One region of the Collinsella sp. OM08-14AT genome, then DNA from elsewhere that is predicted to be linked to it. Evidence: riboswitches for the same ligand, from Rfam matches in the RefSeq annotation. Region 1 holds a riboswitch; the other holds the start of a gene.
The links. A riboswitch is a leader RNA that binds a small molecule or an ion and turns the genes downstream of it on or off. The one in region 1 is predicted to bind thiamine pyrophosphate.

Region 1 (10,724 bases):
CATAAAGGCATCGAGCGCGTTCTTGAGCGGGCTGTACCACTGGCCGTTGTACACGGCGGTGGCCCAATCCTGCTCGAGCTTGATCTTGGTCTTGAGCAGGTCGCCCTCGACGCAAATGTCCTCAAGTGCCTTGTGGGCGGTGATGAGCGTCAGGGCGCCGGGAACCTCATAGCACTCACGGCTCTTGAGGCCCACCAGACGATCCTCGACCAGGTCGAGACGGCCAAAGCCGTTGTCACCAGAGATCTTGTTGAGGGCGATGACGATCTCGGAGAGCTTCATCTTCTTGCCGTCGACGGCGACGGGCTTGCCGGCCTCAAACTCAATCTCGGTATACGTCGGGGTGTCGGGCGCGTCCTCGGGGTTCTTGGTCATAACCCAGGCGTCATCGAGCGGCTCGTTCCAGGGATCCTCCAGGTGACCGCACTCAATGGCGCGACCCCACAGGTTGTCGTCGATGGAGTAGGGGTTGTCGTTGGCGCCCTCGGGAACCGGCACGTTGTGGGCGTGAGCATAGGCAACCTCATCGGGACGGCACTTCAGATCCCACTCGCGAACCGGGGCGATAACCTTAAGCTCGGGGTCGAGGGCCTTGACGGCAGCCTCAAAACGAACCTGGTCGTTACCCTTGCCGGTGCAGCCGTGGGCGACGTAGGTCGCGCCAAACTCGTGAGCGACCTCGACAAGCTTCTTGGCGAGCAGCGGGCGAGACAGCGCGGAGAGCAGCGGGTACTTGTTCTCGTACATGGAGTTTGCGGCGATGGCCTTAGTCAGGAACTCATCGGAGAACTCGTCGCGCAGGTCGAGCACCTGGCAATCGAGAACGCCCAGGTCAAGCGCCTTCTGCTTCTTGGCATCCAAGCCGGTCTCCTCCTGGCCCACGTTGCCGCAGACGCAAACGACATCGAGATTCTTCTCGTCCTGGAGCCACTTGACACATACGGATGTATCAAGACCACCGGAATATGCGAGAACGACTTTTTCCTTGCTCATGGCTGTTTCCTTTCGCCCTTGGTAGCTAGTTAGAACATCGGTCAGTTGCAAGTCATTTCGAGGTCAAAAAACCGTGCAATATCAGGTTAAATAGCAAAAAGCGGCACAGCATGCCCTAGAAACATGCAGCAATGTCGTGCTAAAACCCAACGACCTCAAAATGACTCTGTTGGGGCATTTAGCCCCATGCGGACAGAGACGATTGTTATCGTCGTCGGGAAATTGCGCGCTGGCGTCGGATGGCATTGTCTGCAGTAGTGATAATCTTTACGAACTGCATCTGCCTCTCCTTTCACCTATCGCCGGGCGCAATTCTAATATCGTAAACGGTACCTTTTCCTCGGTAAGCGGTTGTTTTTCCGTCTCCGTTTTCGATGGTCGCTATATTACGCTAAAGTGCCTGCTGTACAAGCGACAAATTCAAATTTCTGAAAAGTTTTTTCATTACTTTGTGAATGATGATGCAAATATGCGCCAATCCTGCGAAAATACGCCCGACTATCAAGTAGAGGGTCAATCACCCGAAACATTCTGGAAACCGAAAGGCGCGTTTTATGCAGACTTACGAATCAGACGCCAACATCGGCAACATTAAGATTCTCGCTGTCGATATGGACAAGACGTTACTGACCGACGAGCGCGTGCTGCCTCAAGGCCTCGACGAGCGCCTGGACAAGCTCGCCGAGGCTGGCATCGTGTTCTGCCCCGCCAGCGGACGCCCCGCCCCCAAACTCGAGGAGATGTTTGAGGACATCAAGAGCCGCATCGCTTTTTGCCCCGATAACGGCGCGTGCGTTATCTACCGCGGCAACTATATCTATAAGAGCACTATCGACGTGGCGCTGTATCAGCAGGTCTTGAGCCGCGCCTCGGAGGATTCGCGCGCTGTCCCCGTCCTGTGCTGCTTCGACGAGTTCTATGTACTTGCCCGCGATCATCAATACCACGACGAGATCAGCGTCTACTACAACACGATCAACTACGTCGATAGCTTTGAGGGCATTGACATCGAGTCTAACAAGATTTCGATCTTCTTCCCCGCCTACGATGCCGAGCCAGCGTTTCGCGAGGACTACAGCCCGGCATTCTCGGACCGACTCTATGTCACCAATGCTGGCCGCGAGTGGATCGACTTTATGAACCTGGGCGTCGACAAGGGGTCGGGCGTAGCACATCTCTGCGAGCGCCTGGGCATCGATATCGCCGACGCCGCTGCCGTGGGCGATACGTACAACGACATCCCCATGCTGGAGCGCGTCGGGCATAGCTTTATCGTGGACAATGCCGAGGAGCACATGAACGCGCATGCCAAATGGCGCATTCCGAGCAACAACGACGGGGGCGTACTGACGCTCATCGACGCCATCTTGGCGGCTCGTTAACGGGGCTCGTCGGACCCAGCCGGGCGCCAAGATGGCGTCTTGAGTGTCTAGATACTTAGCTGAAATGATTTGAGCAGAGGGGAGCTCCTTGTTGGGAGGGGCTCCCCTCTGTTTTGGTTACTGTGGGACAAATTAATCAGTAGTGTTTGTCCCAAATCTTAAGTATGTGGGGGCTTGCGTCTTGGGCGAGCTTGCCTTACGGAGTGCTTCCCTATTTCGCGTCGGCCCAGGTTATGCCGGTGCTGGCTTCGGCGATCAACGGTACGCGGAGGTCTACGACGTGTTCCATGACGTCGCGGACCATGGTGGTTAGGCGCTCGACTTCGTCGACGGGGCACTCAAAGTCCAGTTCGTCGTGTACCTGCAGGATCATGTGAGCGGCAAAGCCTTCTTCTTCCAGACGGCGGCTCACGCGGGCCATCGCAATCTTGATGATGTCGGCGGCGGTACCCTGCATGGGGTGGTTCATGGCCGTGCGCTCACCAAAGCCGCGGAGCTGCGGGTTTTTGGCCTTGAGCTCAGGAATATGGCGACGGCGGCCGTACATGGTCTCGGCGTAGCCCGTCTGCTTGGCACGTGCCACCACATTGTCGAGGAACGTGCGCACGCCCGGGTAGGCCTCGTAGTAACGGTCGATCATGTCGCGTGCCTCGGCCATCGAGATATGCAGCGACTGCGACAGGCCGTAGGCCTGCTGACCATACACGATGCCAAAGTTCACGGCCTTGGCGCGGCTGCGCAAGTCGGGCGTCACCTCGGACACCGGCACGCCAAACACGCGCGCGGCCGTCTCGGCATGGAAGTCCTCGCCCTCGTTAAAGGCGCGCACCAAGTGCTCGTCACCCGAAAGATGTGCCAGCAGACGCAGCTCGATCTGCGAGTAGTCCACCGCCAAAAAGACGCTTCCCTCGCCTGCCGAAAACGCCGTCTTGACAGTACGCCCCAGCTCCGAGCGAGTCGGAATATTTTGCAGATTGGGGTCGCTCGAAGACAGACGCCCCGTCGCCGTGATGGTCTGGTTGTACGTGGTGTGCACACGGCCGTCACCACGGCGCAGCGGGCCCAGGGTGTCCAGATAGGTGGATTTGATCTTAGACTTCTCACGCCAGTCCAAGATCAGACGCACGATTTCGTGGTCACGCGCAAGGTCGCTCAGCACCTTGGCGTTGGTCGAATAGTAGCCGCGCTTAGTCTTCTTGAGGCCCTTGGTCGGAAGCCCCATCACATCAAAGAGCACATGCGACAGCTGCATGGGACTGCCAATATTAAAGGTCTCATCACCCGCTAGGTCGCGAATGCTGCGCTCGACCTCGGTGATCTGGGTCGCCAGGCCCTCGGACAGATTACGCAGGCGGTCGGGATCCACGAGCATGCCCGCGCGCTCCATCTTGGCAAGCACCGGCACGAGCGGCATCTCGATGCCATCGAACACGTTGGCAGCGTTCTCACGGGCCATGCGGTCGCGCAGCGGCGCCACGAGCGTCAGCGTCAGGGCCGCAGTGCGGGCAGCGGGAACAGGAGCGTGCTCGCCGGCACCCTCCGCGCCGCGCGCCGCAGGCAGCGCCATCTGCAGATAGGTATCAGCCAGATACGCCTCATCAAACTCGGAGCGGTCGGAATCCAGCAGGTAGGCGGCGACCACGGTATCGAAGATGCGCGTGGAATCGACGGCCAGCGGATCCATAAGCTCGGGCTCAGAAGAATCAATGGGCGAAAGCTCATGCAGCAGCGCCTTCATATCCGGGCTCGCCACACGGCCCTCCATAAACAGGCGCGCGAGCACGCCAGCGATCACGCCGCGGACGAAGTTGAAGCCCTCAACCTCAGCCGCCGCACCGCTGTCGCCCTCCTCGAGCGCGAACAGGCCCTTGGACGTCGCCAGCCACAGCGTGCGCGTCAGTCCAAAGAGCGCGCCCTCTTCCTTGTCGTCGTCCACCACGGCGGCGACCCACTCGCCGGCATCAATCGCGCGGGAGACCTCAGCCGCAACGGCGCCAAGCGCGTCGGCATCGCCGGCGGCGGCACGCGAAACGGCAGGCATCTCAAACGCGCTGCCAGCGGCCGCAGCCCCACCCTCGCCGCCAATCAGCGAGAGGAAACGGTTCTGCATGGCCGTGATGCCGAGCGTGCCCAGCGCCGCGGACACCTCGTCGGCAGAAAACGCCGGGAAGGACGTTGCGTCAAAGTCGAGCTCGACGGGCGCATCGGTGCGGATGGTCGCCACCTTACGGCTCAGCAGCGCGTCGTCGATGTGTGCACGCAGGTTCTCGCCCATCTTGCCCTTGACCTCGTCAGCGTGCGCAATGACCTCGTCCAGGCTGCCGTACTGTGCAATGAGCGCACTCGCCTTTTTGGGGCCGATGCCCGGTACGCCGGGAATGTTGTCCGACGTATCGCCCTTCAGACCGTAAAAATCGGGCACGAGCGCCGGCGTGATGCCGTGATACAGGTCGTCCACGCTCTCGGGCGTCATGATCGCCACGTCGGACAGGCCCTTGCGAGTCGAGACCACGTTGACGTGCTCGGTCACGAGCTGATACATGTCGCGGTCGCCGGTCACCAGCAGCATGTCGCAGCCGGCCTCCTCGCCCAGGCGCGCCATGGTTCCCAGGATATCGTCGCCTTCCCAGCCCTCGGACTGCAAAATGGGCACGTTGAGCGCGGCGAGCAGCTCCTTGATCATGGGGAACTGCGCGTGCAGGTCGGGGTCCATGGGCGGGCGCTGCGCCTTGTACTGCGGCAGCATCTCCATACGCACGCGCGGTTTGCCCTTGTCAAACGCCACGACAACGCCGTCGGGATTAAAGGCATCGATCATCTTGAGGAACATGTTCAGAAAACCAAAGATCGCGTTGGTGGGGCGACCGTCCGGCGCGTTCATGGTCGGCGGCACGGCGTGGAAGGCGCGATGCATGAGCGAGTTGCCGTCGATGACGGCAAAGGTACGGCGCTTTTCAGACATATTGAATACCTCGCTTTGGGCTGGGCACGGTTTGCTCACACCAGTTTACACGCTCCCCGCCCCGCGGCCACCGCACATCAGGCTTCCCTGCCGCCGCGGGCCCGCGCGTGATACGATGGCTCACGGTACATCAACCAGCACGATCGATCCGAAAGGAGCCTGCGTCATGGAGCGTCCCTGCGCATGGAAAAAGTACACGCCACAGCAGATCGAGGAGCTCGAGGAGCTTTGCCGCGGCTACAAGCAGTTTTTGAGTGAGAACAAGACCGAGCGCCTGTGCGTCAAGGCCGGTATCAAGATGGCCGAGGAGGCGGGCTACGTCAATCTGGAGACCGTGATCGCCGAGGGCCGCGCGCTCAAGGCCGGCGACAAGGTGTACGCCGCCAACCACGGCAAGGACCTCATGCTCGTCAACCTGGGCACCGCCCCGCTCGAGCAGGGCTTTAACATCCTGGGCGCCCACGTGGACTCGCCGCGCCTGGACCTCAAGCAGAACCCCGCCTTCGAGGCCGGCGACATGGCTTATCTCGACACGCACTACTATGGCGGCGTCAAGAGCTACCACTGGGTCGCTTCCCCGCTCGCACTCGTGGGCGTCATCTGCAAAAAGGACGGCACCACCGTCGACATCAACATCGGTGACAAGGCCGACGACCCGGTCTTTACCGTCTCCGACCTGCTGATCCACCTCTCGAGCGAGCAGATGGCCAAGCCCGCCAAGGACGCCGTCGACGCCGAGATCCTCGACGTGATCGTGGGCGGCCGCCCCGTCAAGTTTGACGAGGACGACAAGGACGCTCCCAAGGAGCCCGTCAAGCAGATGTTCCTGGATATCCTCAAGGAGCAGTACGACGTCGAGGAGGAGGACTTCCTCTCCGCCGAGATCGAGGTCGTGCCCGCCGGCCCCGCCCGTGACATGGGCCTCGACCGCTCCATGATTCTGGGCTATGGCCACGACGACCGTGTCTGCGCCTATCCGTCCATGCTCGCCCAGATCAACGTCGCCAACGTGGAGCGCACGAGCATCACACTCATCGTCGACAAGGAGGAGATCGGTTCCGTGGGTGCCACCGGCATGACGAGCCGTTTCTTCGAGAACACCGTCGCCGAAATCATGACGCTCGCCGGCGAGAGCAGCCCGCTGGCCCTGCGCCGCGCACTCGCCCGCAGCCGCATGCTCTCCTCTGACGTGTCCGCCGGCTTTGACCCGGGCTACGCCGGCAAGTTCGAGACCAAGAACGCAGCCTTTATGGGTCGCGGCCTGTGCTTTAACAAATACACGGGCAGCCGCGGCAAGGGCGGCTCCAACGACGCCGACGCCGAGTACGTGGCCCTCATCCGCGACATCATGGACGAGGCGGGCGTTGACTTCCAGACCTGCGAGCTCGGCCGCGTCAACGCGGGCGGCGGCGGCACCATCGCCTACATCATGGCCGAGTACGGCATGAACGTCATCGACTCCGGCGTTGCCGTCCTGTCCATGCACGCCCTGTGGGAGGTCGCTAACAAGGCCGATATCTACGAGGCCTATCGCGGCTACAAGGCCTTCCTCGAGCGCGCCTAACCGACCCTTCATCAGTTGCGGTGAAATACGGACTAAACTGGCCCATAAACGGCCAAGACAGACCGTATTCCACCGCAACTTCCTTCTTGGCAGAGGAGAGTCCATGCTGCAGGTCATCATTTCGCCCGCCAAGCAAATGCGCGCGGCCCAAGATGCTTTTGAAGTCCAGGGCATTCCACCCTCTGCGCACGAGACGGCTCGCCTCCACCGCGCATTGCTAGATATCGAGCGGAATGAAGGCAGCGGCGGCCTGCAGGCGCTGTGGAACGTGAGTGACAAACTGCTGGGACCTTGCCTCAACACCCTGCGTGAGTTCCGGCCCATCCTGAATAACGGCGATCTTGACAATCCCGCACTCGCCCGTCACCTCTCCCCTGCCGTCATGTCCTATCACGGCATTCAATACCAGAGCATGGCGCCCGAGGTCATGGATGCCGCACAGCTCGCATGGCTGCAAGACCATCTGTGGATCCTCTCGGGCCTTTACGGATGCGCACGCCCCTTTCATGCCGTTGAACCGTATCGACTGGAGATGGGCGCGAAGCTCGCCGTCGACGATGCCCGAAACCTCTACGCGTTTTGGAGCGACAAGCTCGCGCGGGCTATCGCCCCGGCAGGCTCAAACACCACGATCGTCAACCTCGCCAGCGTAGAGTATGCCAAAGCCGTTCTGCCCCACCTCGCGGGCGACGCCACGGTCGTCACATGCCTCTTTGGCGAAGGCATCCGCAACGGCAAGCCCATCCAGCGCTCGACCGCCAGCAAAAAGGCGCGCGGCGCCATGGTGCGGTGGATGGCAGAAAACAAGCTCGAGGATACAAGCGAACTTACCGCATTCAACATCGGCTATCGTCACATCCCCGAGCTTTCAGACAAAGACTCCCTGGTTTTCATGAACGCGCGGGCACAATAGGCCCACCGTTTCCAAACACCCCGTTACTCCGCCAAGCCATCGGCCTTTGCAATCTCGCTCGTCGAGCCATCTTGATAAGTAATCTTTACGTGCTCGACCTCGGACACCGTAACACCCGCAGGAGGCTCCAGACGCCATTCCGTCAGGGCGATATCCATGGTCGTGGGGACGTCTCCCCGGTCTTTGAGCTGCACCGTCAGCGTTTTAAGCGCCACGTCGTAAGTCACGCGTTCGATTTCTTCACCAGGAATCGACCCACCACTCAACTGCAGCTGCACAAACTCGTCGCGCGGATACCAATAGTCGCCTGGAACGGCGAGCGTATTGGCATTACCGCCAGTACTCCTCACCGTCATAATCGGTAGGCTATCATCAGCCTCGAACTCCCATGCAGCGCCGCCGTGACCGCCAAACGTCCAGATACAAAAGGCAATCACCAGCACGGCAAGCACCGCAAAACCAATCGCGACAAGGCCATGGTGCGCACGGCTTTCCTCGGCCGATACATCCCATTGCGTCTCTCGATATAGATGCTTGTCTTCCATGTTCGCCTCCCCACAGGCACGCTCGTTAGGCCAATCGTACCCATTCGAGCTATACTTGAGCCCATTACATAAACGGGGAGCTTGCAGGACAAGACGGCAGGCTGAGACTGGGCGCGCCCGCCCTGACCCGCAAACCTGATATGGGTAATGCCAACGAAGGGAGCCGTGCCAATGAGCACACAGACCGAGCCCAAGCTCGTCACGCAAATCGACTTCGCCCGCGCCGGGCAGATCACGCCGCAGATGAAGGAAGTCGCCGAGCGCGAGCATCGCGACCCCGAGTACATCCGCGAGCGCGTGGCCGACGGCCGCATCGCCATTCCCGCCAACATCGTGCACATCAAAAAAGGCATGCGCGCCTTTGGTGTCGGCGAGGGCCTGTCTACTAAGGTCAACGTCAACCTGGGCATCTCGGGCGATAAAGCCGATGCCGCCGAGGAATGGAAGAAGGTCAAGATCGCCGAGGACTTTGGCGCCGACGCCATCATGGACCTTTCCAACTCGGGCAAGACGCGCCAGTTCCGCCAGCAGCTCATCGACGAGACGCCGCTCATGGTGGGCACCGTCCCCATGTACGACGCCATCGGCTACATGGAAAAGCCGCTGGTCAAGCTTACCAAGGATGACCTGTTCGAGGTCGTGCGCGCGCACGCCGAGGACGGCGTGGACTTTATGACCATCCACTGCGGCATCAACAAGTCGGTCACCAAGACCTTTAAGGAGACCGGCCGCTTGATGAACATCGTGAGCCGCGGCGGCTCGCTGCTGTTTGGCTGGATGGAGGTCACCGGCAACGAAAACCCCTTCTACGAGTACTTTGACGAGCTGCTCGAGATTTGCCACGAGTACGACGTGACGATTTCGCTCGGCGACTCCTGCCGCCCGGGCTGCCTCTACGACTCCAACGACGCCACCGAGACCGCCGAGATGATCGAGCTGGGCAAGCTGTGCAAGCGCGCTTGGGCCGCCGGCGTCCAAGTCATGGTCGAGGGCCCGGGTCACATGGCGCTCGACGAGATCGCCGCCAACATGAAACTGCAGAAGCGCCTGTGCCACAACGCCCCGTTCTATGTGCTCGGGCCGCTGGTGACCGATATCGGCGTGGGTTACGACCACATCACCGCTGCCATCGGCGGTGCCATCTCCGCCAGCTCCGGTGCCGACTTCCTGTGCTACGTGACGCCGGCCGAGCACCTGTGCCTGCCCAACGCCCAGGACGTGCTCGATGGCCTCATGGCCACTAAGATTGCCGCGCACGCCGCCGATATCGCCAAGAAGGTACCGCACGCCCGCGACATGGACGACAAGATGGGCCAGGCACGCCGCAAGCTCGACTGGGATGCCATGTGGAAGTGTGCTCTCGACCCGGTCACCGGCAAGAAACGCTACGAAGAATCCCCCGCCGCCACCGAGGGCACCTGCACCATGTGCGGCAAGATGTGCGCCGTCCGCACCGTTAACAAGGTGTTCGAAGGCACGACGATCGACCTCGGCATGGAGGACTAACTCGTCACCGGAGCCACAATCGGTAACATGGTGTTCGTCAATTGTTGACGTGTGAACATTTGCTTACATTTGCGTAAAGATTGCATCGCCCGCCCGGGTTCGACATAGAGTCGGCCCGGGCATCTTTATAATGCTGGCTTAAAGACCCATTTGATTCCGACCGAACAAGGGAGCAAACATGGATCGCAGTAAGGTACCTGCCGTCCTGTCCATCGCAGGATCCGATTCCAGCGGTGGCGCCGGCATTCAGGCCGACATCAAGACCATCACGGCGCACCGCCTGTATGCCGAGACGGCCATCACCGCCATCACCGCACAAAACACGCTCGGTGTCACCGCCGTGCAGAATATCTCCCCTGATATCGTCGCTGCGCAGATCGACGCCGTATTTGACGATATCCGCCCCAGCGCCGTCAAGATCGGCATGGTTTCCTCTGCCGAGATTATCGAGGTTATCGCCGACCGCCTGAGCGCCTGGAACGCGACAAACGTGGTCGTCGACCCCGTCATGGTAGCCACCTCGGGCGCACGGCTGATTACCGAAGATGCCGCCGAGGCGCTCACCCGCCGCCTGTTCCCACTAGCAACCGTCATCACGCCCAATATTCCCGAGGCCATGGCCCTGCTTGACTACGAGGTCGACTCCGAGCGCACACAGCAAAATGCTGCCATGCTCCTCACCCGCCGCTTTGGTTGCGCATCCCTCGTTAAGGGTGGGCATCTTGTCAACGAGGCTAACGATGTATTGGCCGAACCCGCGCCACTCGATGACGAGGGCAACCATCTGGGCGATCCGCTCACCACGTGGTTCCGCCACAAGCGCATCGAGACCGACAACACACACGGCACCGGCTGCACG
Region 2 (10,724 bases), on a different contig from region 1:
CGACGATGTTCGATGAAAATGCGACTGAGACGATATTTGTTGATGGGTATACTTGTTCCGTTTTAAAACGCAGGAACGGAGATGGTCGCATGGCACAGTCAAATATGACGAGCACGGTGGGGCTGGCGCTCGAGGGAGGCGGCTACCGCGGTATGTATACGGCGGGCGTGCTCGACGTTTGGATGGAGCACGGTTTGACCTGCGACCATATGGTGGGCGTCTCGGCGGGCGCGGCATTTGGCTACAACTTTAAATCGCGCCAGATCGGCCGCGCCATTCGCTATAACAAGGCCTATTGCGCCGACAAACGCTATGCGAGCGTGACCAGCTGGCTGCGAACCGGCGATATGTTCAATGCCGATTTTGCCTATCACGAGGTGCCCATCGAGCGCGATCCCATCGACCTGGAGGCGTATCGCGCCTGCCCCATGCGGTTTACGTGCGTGTGTACCGATATCGAGACGGGCAAGGCCGTCTACCACGACCTGCCCTATGGCGACGAGCGGGATATCGAGTGGATCCGGGCATCGTCGGCGATTCCCGTGGCGACGCGTCCCGTTGCTATTGACGGGCATAAGTATCTGGATGGTGGCGTGGCCGATTCTATTCCCAGTGCATGGCTGTTTGCGCAGGGGTATGACCGCAATATCGTGGTGCTCACGCAGCCGGCGGGCTTTGTGAAGCAGCCCAACAGCGTGATGCCCATGCTGCGTCGCGTGTTCCGTCACTATCCGGAGTTTGTCGCAGCGCTTGAGCGTCGACATGAGGTCTACAATGCCACGCTCGATGACCTGGCACGTCGCGAGGCTGCCGGCGAGATCTTTGTGGTGCGGCCGAGCGAATCGGTGAAGGTGCCGTCGCTGTGTCGCGAGCCCGATGAACTTGAACGCATCTACCAGATTGGTCGCCGCGATGCGGAGGCGACCTTGCCGGCACTGGAGGCATATCTGGCAGGGTAGAGGCTGCTGCCGCCATCTCGGCGGAAAGCGCATCCCGGAATGGAGATCCAAACTGGGATGCGCTTTCCGCGAGAGGCCCGTAGCGGAAAGTTCATCCCGGAATATGCGTTCAGACTGGGATGCAGTTTCCCACTGGTTCTCTATACGGAAAGCGCATCCCAGTTTGGACGTCCATTCTGGGATGCGCTTTCCGTTGCTGAAGATATGAGGCCGCGAATAAGCTGCTCGGCCTATGCCTATGCCTGCTGCCAAGTGTCGACGAGCTCCTTGGCTGCGGCGTAGGGGTCGTCGGCACTGCAGACGGCGCTCACCACAAAGAAGCCGTCAACACCGGTAGCCTTGAGCTGCGGTAGATCGGCCGTCTTGACGCCGCCGCCCACCACGATGGGCACGGGGCTTGCCGCGTGGAGTGCGGCCAGGTCCTCAAAGCTCTTGGTAATGATAGAGCCGTCGGCTGCGCGTCCGCAGTCGCGTTTGGTCTCGGTCTCGTGGAGTGGACCGATGCCCAGGTAGTCGACCAGGCTCATGTCGGCGGTCTTGACGTACTCGAGCATCTCCTCGCAACGGGCCGAAAGGCCCACGATGGCGTCGGGGCCCAACAGTTTACGGCAGACCTCGACGGGAATATCGCTTTGGCCCACGTGCACGCCGTCGACAGCGATGCCCTGCTCGCGCGCGGCGAGTACGCAGTCCAGGCGGTCGTCGATCAGCAAGGCGACCTGACCGGTCTTGCCGGCCTGTGCGATAGCCTGCGCGGCGTCGCCGGTCAGCGCGATGATCTCGCGGGCGCTTGCCACCTTGGAGCGCACCTGGATGCAGGTAAAGCCTGCATCGAGCGCCTGGGCCACCACATCGCCCACGGGACGTCCCAGCGTGTTTTCGGGGCCGAGTACCAGATAGGCCGAGATATCAAGGTTGTCGCGGATACTCATCGTGCTTCCTCCTGCTCTTTGATCTGTGCTTCCATGCGCTCGAGTTTGCCGGTCATGGTGTCGGTAAATCCGGGTCGAATATCGGCTTTGAGCACGACTTCGGTGCGGATGCCCTTGTTCGCCAACACAAAGGTTGCGTCGCGCACGACCTGCATGACCTCGTCCCAGTCGCCCTCGATCTCGGTGAACATCGAGGTGGTGCGGTTGGGAAGGCCGCTCTCGCGAATGACGCGCACGGCCTCGGCGACCTCGGCGGATAGCTCGTCGCCGGTGCCGCACGGGGCGATGGCTACGGCAACGAGCGTGTTCATACCGGCATTGGTTGCGGGCTCGGACATGGCTTATGCCTCCTCGAGCTCGAGTTGGTTGTTGGCGATGTCCTGGGCGGTCGCGCGGTAGAGCTCGTCGATAAAGGCGACCTTAAAGCTTGCCGGGGCATCGGCAACGGCGGCGGCACGCGTGCCGGCAACGTTGTAGACGGCGGTGCCGCAGATGGCTGCCGTAAACGGGTCGGTGGCACAGGCGTACACGGCCAGCACGCCGCCCTGCGAGCAACCGCAGCCGGTGATCTTGGACATGAGCGGGCTGCCGCCGTGGGATTTGGCCACGGTCGTGCCGTCGGTGATCAGGTCGACCTCACCCGAGACCACTACGGCGCCACCGGTGTAGCGGGCGAGCGCCACGGCGGCATCGCGGGCGGCGTCAACCGTATCGGTGGTGTCGACGCCGCGCACGCGGCTCAGATCGGCGGCTTCACCCTCAAGACCCCACAGGCCGGCGAGCGCGATAATCTCGGAGGCGTTGCCGCGCACGATGGCGGGTTTGTACTGCTTGAGTTCGTTTACCAGCTGGGTGCGCAGGCTGCCGATGCCCAGGCCCACCGGATCGAGCACCCAGGGCTTGCCGGCGTCGTGTGCCGCCTTGGCTGCGCGGGGAATCGTCTGCTCGTAGATGGGGAAGAGCGTGCCCATGTTGAGATAGATGGCGCCGCCGCCGGCAACGAGTGCCTCGCCCTCGTCGGGCAGATAGACCATAGCGGCCGAACCGCCCACGGCGAGCTGAGCATTGGCGACAAAATCAATCGTCACCGTGTTGGTGATGGAGCCGGCCATGGGATTGGTGGCGCGAATCTCCTCCACGGCCTTGACTACGTTTTGCTTAAGCTGTTCCGAATCGATCACTGCACATGCCTCCTTGGCATAGAAAAGGGGCGCTGTGCATAGACAGCGCCCCTAAAAAGGCGGCATGCTCCCTACGCCAGCATTAACTGACAGGTTCAAAGGATTGGGCCCCATGCCCTCTCAGCCTTGTGGTTTGCACCGCCGGCACTCCCGCATCGAATCTGTTGTTCCCTATACTAGCGCACCTGCCAAAAAGGGACAGGTTTATTTTGGCAGGTAACAACTGGGGCTTTACGTTTTCCCAGATAAAACCTGCCAAAATAAACCTATCCTTTTTTGGCAGGTCGGTACAATAGACGGGATTAAGAATGACCGAGGGGGCCTTATGATTAAACTTGTGCTGACCGATATGGACGATACGCTGATTCCAGCCGGGCATGACGGCGCCAGCGACTACGCCATCGAGGGCATTCATGCCATGCAGGCGGCGGGTCTGCACTTTGGTCCGGTTTCGGGTCGCCAACCGTCCGCGATGGGCTGGATGTTCCGCAATCGCGCCGAGTGCTTCTCGACCGGCGCGTTCTGCAACGGCCAGGTCATGTTTGTGGACGGCGAGGTGGCAGCCTCGCATGCGACCGACAACGCCGCCCTTATGCGCTTGGCTGACTACTTGGAGCAAGAGACCGACGATACGTATCTGAAGGTCTACAGCCTGGGCGATGACTTTTGGAATAACGATGCCTATTGTGTAACGAGCGACCCCGAGCGTGTGCGCCGCGCCATGGAGTCGGGCGGCAACGCATGGCTCAAGGGCGAAGAGGCCCCGTGCCGTCCTGTTGTCGATGACGCACCGGTGTTCAAGGCGAATATCTGGAGTGCCCGTTCGCGTGAGGAGCTCGCGGAGCTACGTGAGCGCGTTGCCGCTGAGGTACCGGAGCTCTCGCTCGTGTTTCCCAACAATCGTGTGCGCCTGTTCGACATTCTTCCAGCAGGTTGGGACAAGGGTTGCGCTGCGCTGGAGCTGGCGCGCGCTTTGGACCTGACGTCCGACGAGGTGGCCGTATTTGGCGATTCCGATAACGACCTGCCCATGATCGGTGCCGTCCCCAACTCCGTTGCAGTCGCCAATGCCAACGAGGCCGTCACGGCTGCCGCGCGCTGGCATATCGGCGCTGCGGCAGACGATGCGGTTGCCGGGGCTCTGCATCAGATTGCCGCCTGCGCCGCGACGGGGGAGATGCCGTCGTTTATGCGTCAGATGAGCACGACGGGTTTCGACGTCACGAACGTCTAGGGAGAAAGCCATGAAGCTTCAACAGCTCAGGTATGTCGTCAAAGTTGCCGAATGCGGCAGCATCACCGAGGCCTCGCGCCGGCTCTTCGTGTCGCAGCCTTCGATTACCGCGTCGATCCGCGATCTCGAAAACGAGATGGGTGTGCACATCTTTGAGCGCACCAACAAGGGTGTCATTGTGTCCGAGGAGGGCGAGACCTTCTTGGGCTACGCGCGCCAGGTGCTTGACCAGGCCGATCTGCTCGAAGGTAAGTACAAGGGCACGTCCGAGCAGGTGCCGCACTTTAGTGTGAGTTGCCAGCATTATTCCTTTGCCGTTAATGCGTTTGTCGATGTGATTCGTGAGTTTGATGCCGCGCGCTACGACTTTACCCTGCGCGAGGAGCAGACTCACGAGATTATCGAGGACGTCGCGCATATGAAAAGCGAACTCGGCATCCTGTATCTGTCGGAGCACAATCGCGAGGTCATCGAGCGCATGCTGGCGGCCAACGAGCTCGTGTTCGAAGGGCTCTTCTGCGCCACGCCGCACGTTTTTGTGTGTGCCGACCACCCGTTGGCTGACCGCTCCAGCGTGACGCTCGAAGACCTCGAGGACTACCCATTCTTGTCCTATGAGCAGGGCAGCTATAACTCGTTTTACTATTCCGAGGAACTGACCTCGACGTTTGAGCGCCGCAAGAACATCCGCGTGCGCGATCGTGCGACGCTGTTCAACCTGGTCATGGGCCTCAACGGCTACACAGTATGCTCAGGCGTGATCAGTCACGAGCTCAACGGCCCCGGCATCATCTCGATTCCGCTCGATGTGGACGAGTACATGGAGATCGGCATCATCACGCGCAAGAACACGACACTCACGCGCTACGGCCAAGCCTATATCGACGCGATCCGCCAGCATATCTAGACTTCTGCGTCTTGCACGGGTCAAATCTCTTTATGGCAGTTCCAACTGATATAGGAAATATCTATATCAAACTGTTAAAAACGAATATTTTACGATGGCCATATGAACGCTCATACTCTGTCCCAGTAAAGCAACCAATGCAAAGGGAGATATCTATGAGCACTTCGACTCAACCGAACGCGCCGTTTCGCGCCGATATCGTCGGCAGCTTTCTTCGTCCGCAGGCTGTTAAGGATGCGCGTGCCGCCTATGCCGTGGGTAAACTCGATGCCGCCGGCCTTAAGGCGGTCGAGGACGATGCCATTCGCGATTTGGTGGCAAAGCAGAAGGCCGCCGGCCTGCAGGTGATTACCGACGGCGAGTTCCGCCGCAGCTACTGGCATCTCGATTTTATGTGGGGACTCAACGGTATTGAGCGGCGTGCCTCGCGTACGGGCTATATGTTCCACGACGAGGAGACCACGGCCGATACCGCCGTGGTGACCGGTCCCATCAGCGGCGAGAATCATCCGTTTGTCGAGCACTTTAAGTTTGTCAAGGCACTTGAGGGCGAAGGCCACGTTGCGCGCCAGACCATCCCGGCGCCGATCCAGACGTTCTCCGAAGTCACGCTCGACCGCTGCGACGGCCAGCAGGAGAGCCTGCGCGCTGTCTATAAGACCGATGAGGAACTTGCCGACGCCATCGCAGCCGCTTATCGCACGGTGATCGCCGACCTGTACGCAGCAGGCTGCCGCAACATCCAGTTTGATGACTGCACCTGGGGCATCTACTGCGATACTGACTTTGTGTCCAAGACCGGCATGAGCCCGGTCGACCTGCAAAAGGTAAGCGAGCTGGGCGTGGCGCTCAACAATGCCGCCATCGCGGACAAGCCCGACGATCTGGTCATCAACACGCATGTGTGCCGCGGCAACTACCACTCCACCTATGCCTTCGAGGGCGGCTATGACCCCATCGCGCCGTACCTGTTCGCAAACGAGGATGTCGATGCATTTTACCTGGAGTTCGATACGCCGCGCGCCGGCGGTTTTGAGCCGCTGAAGTACGTTGCCCCCGGCAAGAAGGTCGTGCTGGGCTTGGTAACCACCAAGGCGGCAGAGCTCGAGAACGAGGATGTTATCGTCGAGCGCATCCGTGAAGCCGCAAAGTACGTGCCGCTCGAGAACCTGTATCTGTCGCCTCAGTGCGGCTTTGCCAGCTGCGAGATTGGCAACAAGCTGACCGAGGATGAGCAATGGGCAAAGATCGCGCTGGTCAAGCGCATTGCCGAGCGCGTTTGGAAATAGCGCTAGTGTTTGCAGGTGGCGGCGCGTGCGAGGCATAGTGTATCGCGTACAATGGTTCGGATCGTATCGTTCGGGCAGGTTATCCGATATGCCTGATCGCCCTTCCATTCGAAAGGACATCCATGTCCCAGTCCTCGACGCCCGCCGTCAGCGATGCCATCTACGACGCATCGTCGCTCGGCCGCCCGCGCATGTTCCTGCTCGGCCTACAGCACCTGTTTGCCATGTTTGGCGCCACCGTGCTGGTGCCCGTGCTCACCGGCCTCTCGGTATCGGCAACGCTTTTGTTTGCCGGCTTGGGCACGCTGCTGTTCCACTTCCTGTCGCGCGGTAAGGTGCCGGCATTTTTGGGCTCATCGTTTGCCTTTATTGCCGGTTATGCCGCAATCGCGCCCAACGGCGAGACCGAGCTTTTGCCCTACGCCTGCCTGGGCGTAGCTTGTGCCGGTCTGCTCTATCCGGTGCTGGCGGCGCTCTTCCGCGCGTTTGGCGCCAAGCGTGTCATGCGTTTCTTTCCGCCGGTGGTGACTGGCCCCATCGTCATTTCCATCGGCTTGATCCTGGCAAGTTCCGCTATTGCTAACTGCCAGACCAACTGGCTTGTGGCTGTCATTGGCGTTGCTGTTATCGTCATCTGCAACATCTGGGGCCGTGGCATGGTCAAGATCGTGCCGATTTTGCTGGGCGTTGTGGTGAGCTATGCCGTTGCGGCTGCGCTCGGCGAGGTTGATTTCTCGGGCGTTGCCGCCGCTCCGTGGGTCGGTCTGCCCATCGTGTGGGACAACACCGTGTTTGCACTCTTTGGGCCGCAGTTCGATAGCGGTCTTGCCACGACGGCCATCATCACCATCATGCCGCTGGCCTTCGCGACCATGATCGAGCATATCGGCGATATCTCTGCTATCGGTTCGACTTGCGAGCGCAACTACATTGCCGATCCCGGTCTGCATCGCACGCTGCTCGGCGACGGCCTTGCCACGATTCTGGCTTCGCTCTTTGGCGCTCCGGCCAACACTACGTATGGTGAGAACACCGGCGTGCTCGCCCTGACGCGCGTGTTCGACCCGCGCGTAATTCGAATTGCCGCGTGTTGCGCCATCGTGCTTTCGTTCTGCCCCAAGTTCGCGGCTGTCATTGCGGCCATGCCGGCGTGTGTGATCGGCGGTGTGTCGCTCGTGCTCTACGGCATGATCAGCGCTGTGGGCGTCCGCAACCTCATCGAGAACCAGGTCGATTTCCAGAACAACCGCAACGTGCTGGTTGCCGCGCTGGTGCTCGTGCTTTCGCTCGGCATCGCGTACAGCACCGCCGGCGCCATCGTGTTGGAGCTGGGCGGCGTGACCATTTCGCTGTCCGGCATTGCCGTGGGCTCACTGGTGGGCATTGTGCTCAACGCCATCCTGCCGGGTAACGACTTTGAGTTTGATGTCTCCGAGCTTGAGGAGGCTGCTGAGTAGCAGCTGCGTTCAGCTAAAACAAGATATGGTGCCCATGCGTATATGCGTGTGGGCACCATTTTTAATGTGTCAGTATCCAGTGGATGCCGCGGGCCATGCGTAAGTCGGTTTGGGCAAAGTGATTGCCGGGGTTGAGCTCCAGCGTTGTTGGAATGCCGCGCTCGACGAGCAACGCTTCCATCGCGCGTGTGTCGTCGAGTACATGCCGCATCATGCGGTTGGGCGTCTTGGTTTCCTTTTTGCCGAGTGACAGGTAGACGGCTTGCGGGCTGCCGGCAAAAGGGGCCGTGCTGGCACGGTCGACAAAGTCGGGAAACCATAGCGACCCCGATGCGCTTGCGGCGCGGTCAAAGGCGTCGGTTTGCCAGAGGGACCAGAGTGCGAAGAGGCCCGCGAGCGAGTAGCCGGCAATGCCGCGCCAGGTGGGCGGCTGAGGAAGCGACGACTCGACCTGGGGGATTATCTGATTCAGCAGCTCATCAAGAAAATCGGCAGCTTGGCCGCCGAAAGGCTCGGCATCGCGTACGGTCCCGTCGCATGCCCAGGGGCTCAGCTCGCGATTCCAATCGAGCCCGCCAATGGTGACGAGGGCGAATGGCGGACAGTCGAGCTCTCGGCAACACTTATAAACCTCGCTGCCGTCGCCCACGACCACAGGAAGGTAGATGACAGGCGCGCTTTCCGTATGATTCGAATAAACGGTTATCTGCTTTTGATGCGCTTCCATGACGGGCTTCTCTCAGTGTTGTGATATCGGCAGCCCCAATTGTCGCACGCCAGCGTATGCCGGTTGGGCTAGACCAAAGACAATCTCGCGCATCCCCTGCGGACGCATATGGAAAACGCCACCGCCGGAGGGGAGCTCGGCGGTGGCGTTGTTAAACGGTGCTGGGGCTCGGGGCCTTCGCGGGAGCTGCCATGTGCGCAGAGGCGTCTAAGAACGCTTACGGCTCGCCATGGTGCCTGCGGCGATAGCGGCTGTTCCCGCAAGGACGGTTGCCACGATGGCCGCACCCGAGGTGTCGCCGGTTGCCGCGAGCACGCCGGTAGTCTTGGCTTTCGTGGTTGAAGCCGCAACGGCCTTGGTCGGCTTTGAGCCCTCAGGCTTGGGGTTCTGCTTGGACTCCGCGGGCTTGCTTTCTGCGGGCTTGGTCTCGTCGGGCTTGGGGTCTTCCGGCTTGGCTACCTCGGGAGGTGCGATGGTCGTACTTTTGGCGACTGCTTTGATATAGAGGGAGTCGACCGTGGCGTCGCCCGTGCCGATGGCTTGGCCTGCCTCGTAGATGCCGTCACGGAGCTTGCGATAGTCAATGACCTTGCCGCCTTCGGGCGTCTGGATGGCGGCGTTCTCAATCTTGATGGTGCCGATTGTCTTGCCGTCAGCGCTCATGGCACGGGCAAAGATTGCCGTTGTATCTCCTTCGGCCGTTACCTTGCTGCGGATGATCGAAATGGCTGCGGGTGTGACGCCCTCGCTGGTCTGGGCGATGATGCCGATGTTCTCGCCTTGGGGTTCGCGCCTCGTCTCGCCATCTTGGTTTTCGCTGTAGGGGATGGGGCCGTCGCCGTTCTCGACATAGCGGGCTATGGCCTTGACAACGGAGTCGCTGATGTAGATGTGGCCACCCTCCTCGTTGGGTCGATCGTTTCTGGTGGAGAATGCAGCCGAAACCTCGCCTTCCGCAAACGCGTCCACGGTGGAGCCGTTCTTGACGACGATGTCGTCCTGGTAGGTGAAGAGGGCGTTGGCGCCACCGTATCTGCCTTTACTTGCACGGACCGTCACGTTTGCATGATCGAGGGTGATGCCCTTGTGGGCATAGACGCCATATTCAACACCGTTTACGTTGAGGGAGGCGTTTGTGGCTGCGAGACTGCCCTTGGCCTCGACGGCAGCGTCTTTCTCGGAGCTTGCCTTGACCTGGCTGCCGTCCGAGATGTTGATATTGCCGCCGCTCCAAAGGGCCTCACCATCGGCTGAGCTTGCCTCGACCGTCCCGCCACCCTTGATGGTGAGGTTCTTGTCGGCTCCAATACCCTTGTCCTTGGTAGCCCTGGCGGTGACGGCTCCGCTGTCGTCAATCGTGATATTGCCGTTTGCCCTGATGCCATCCGATGCACCCGTGGCGTTGACGTTGCCCGAACCTTTGATAGCGAGATCACCTCCGGCATTGATGGCATCAAACCCAGTGCTCGTGGCGTTGACGGATCCGGCTCCGTCGATGTTGATATTACCCGTGGAGAGGATAGCGTCCTCAGTAGATGTCACGCTGAGCGTGCCGCCCTCGTCGCCTTGGATATTGAGCTCGGCATTCTCGTTAGTGCCATGAGAAACGTTGATGCTTTCGCTCCATTCGGCAGTGACGATGTTGGTTCCCGAGTAATTCACGTTGAGCTTGCCTGCGGCCTGGATCTCGCCGCCGTTATAGTTGTTGAGCTTCAAGTCGTCGGCGCCGTCCCACGACCAGGTACCGGCCTCGTCGCTCGCCGCGGTGTTGTACTTGTTGCCGCCGACCTTGACCCATTCCGCTGCGAGCGAGACGCTCGGCATGAGCAGCGAGCTCACCGTGAGCGCGCACACGGCGCCCGCGACGATGCGGCGCGTCACGCGGCGCCAGCTGCCGTGCGCGAGTCCTATGCGACGGCGAACGTCGGGTTCGGCAACATGGGTTCCGGCGGTAGTGTCATTGCGTTTGGGGGTCGTGAACAAGGCTGCCATGGTTGCTCCCGTTCTCATAGGGCCTATACGACTAGATTCAGCGTAT

Region 2: it holds a riboswitch for thiamine pyrophosphate, as region 1 does, so the genes downstream of both, thiM (hydroxyethylthiazole kinase) here and thiC (phosphomethylpyrimidine synthase ThiC) in region 1, are expected to answer to the same signal.

What each region holds. Positions count from the first base shown of each region.
Region 1 covers NZ_QSTE01000001.1:38,977-49,700, reverse strand. Annotated here, with positions in the region: gene DXC18_RS00220 (argininosuccinate synthase) at 1-993, opposite strand, end outside; gene DXC18_RS10505 (hypothetical protein) at 1,130-1,588, shown strand; gene DXC18_RS00215 (Cof-type HAD-IIB family hydrolase) at 1,548-2,375, shown strand; gene polA (DNA polymerase I) at 2,587-5,337, opposite strand; gene DXC18_RS00205 (aminopeptidase) at 5,504-6,901, shown strand; gene DXC18_RS00200 (YaaA family protein) at 7,005-7,814, shown strand; gene DXC18_RS00195 (hypothetical protein) at 7,838-8,359, opposite strand; TPP riboswitch at 8,423-8,538, shown strand; gene thiC (phosphomethylpyrimidine synthase ThiC) at 8,531-9,865, shown strand; gene thiD (bifunctional hydroxymethylpyrimidine kinase/phosphomethylpyrimidine kinase) at 10,044-10,724, shown strand, end outside.
Region 2 covers NZ_QSTE01000006.1:81,111-91,834, reverse strand. Annotated here, with positions in the region: gene DXC18_RS04955 (patatin family protein) at 90-959, shown strand; gene DXC18_RS04950 (thiamine phosphate synthase) at 1,196-1,891, opposite strand; gene DXC18_RS04945 (thiamine-binding protein) at 1,888-2,229, opposite strand; gene thiM (hydroxyethylthiazole kinase) at 2,233-3,072, opposite strand; TPP riboswitch at 3,124-3,234, opposite strand; gene DXC18_RS04935 (HAD-IIB family hydrolase) at 3,398-4,306, shown strand; gene DXC18_RS04930 (LysR family transcriptional regulator) at 4,317-5,213, shown strand; gene DXC18_RS04925 (5-methyltetrahydropteroyltriglutamate--homocysteine S-methyltransferase) at 5,369-6,502, shown strand; gene DXC18_RS04920 (uracil-xanthine permease family protein) at 6,625-7,959, shown strand; gene DXC18_RS04915 (alpha/beta hydrolase) at 8,021-8,686, opposite strand; gene DXC18_RS04910 (carbohydrate-binding domain-containing protein) at 8,894-10,678, opposite strand.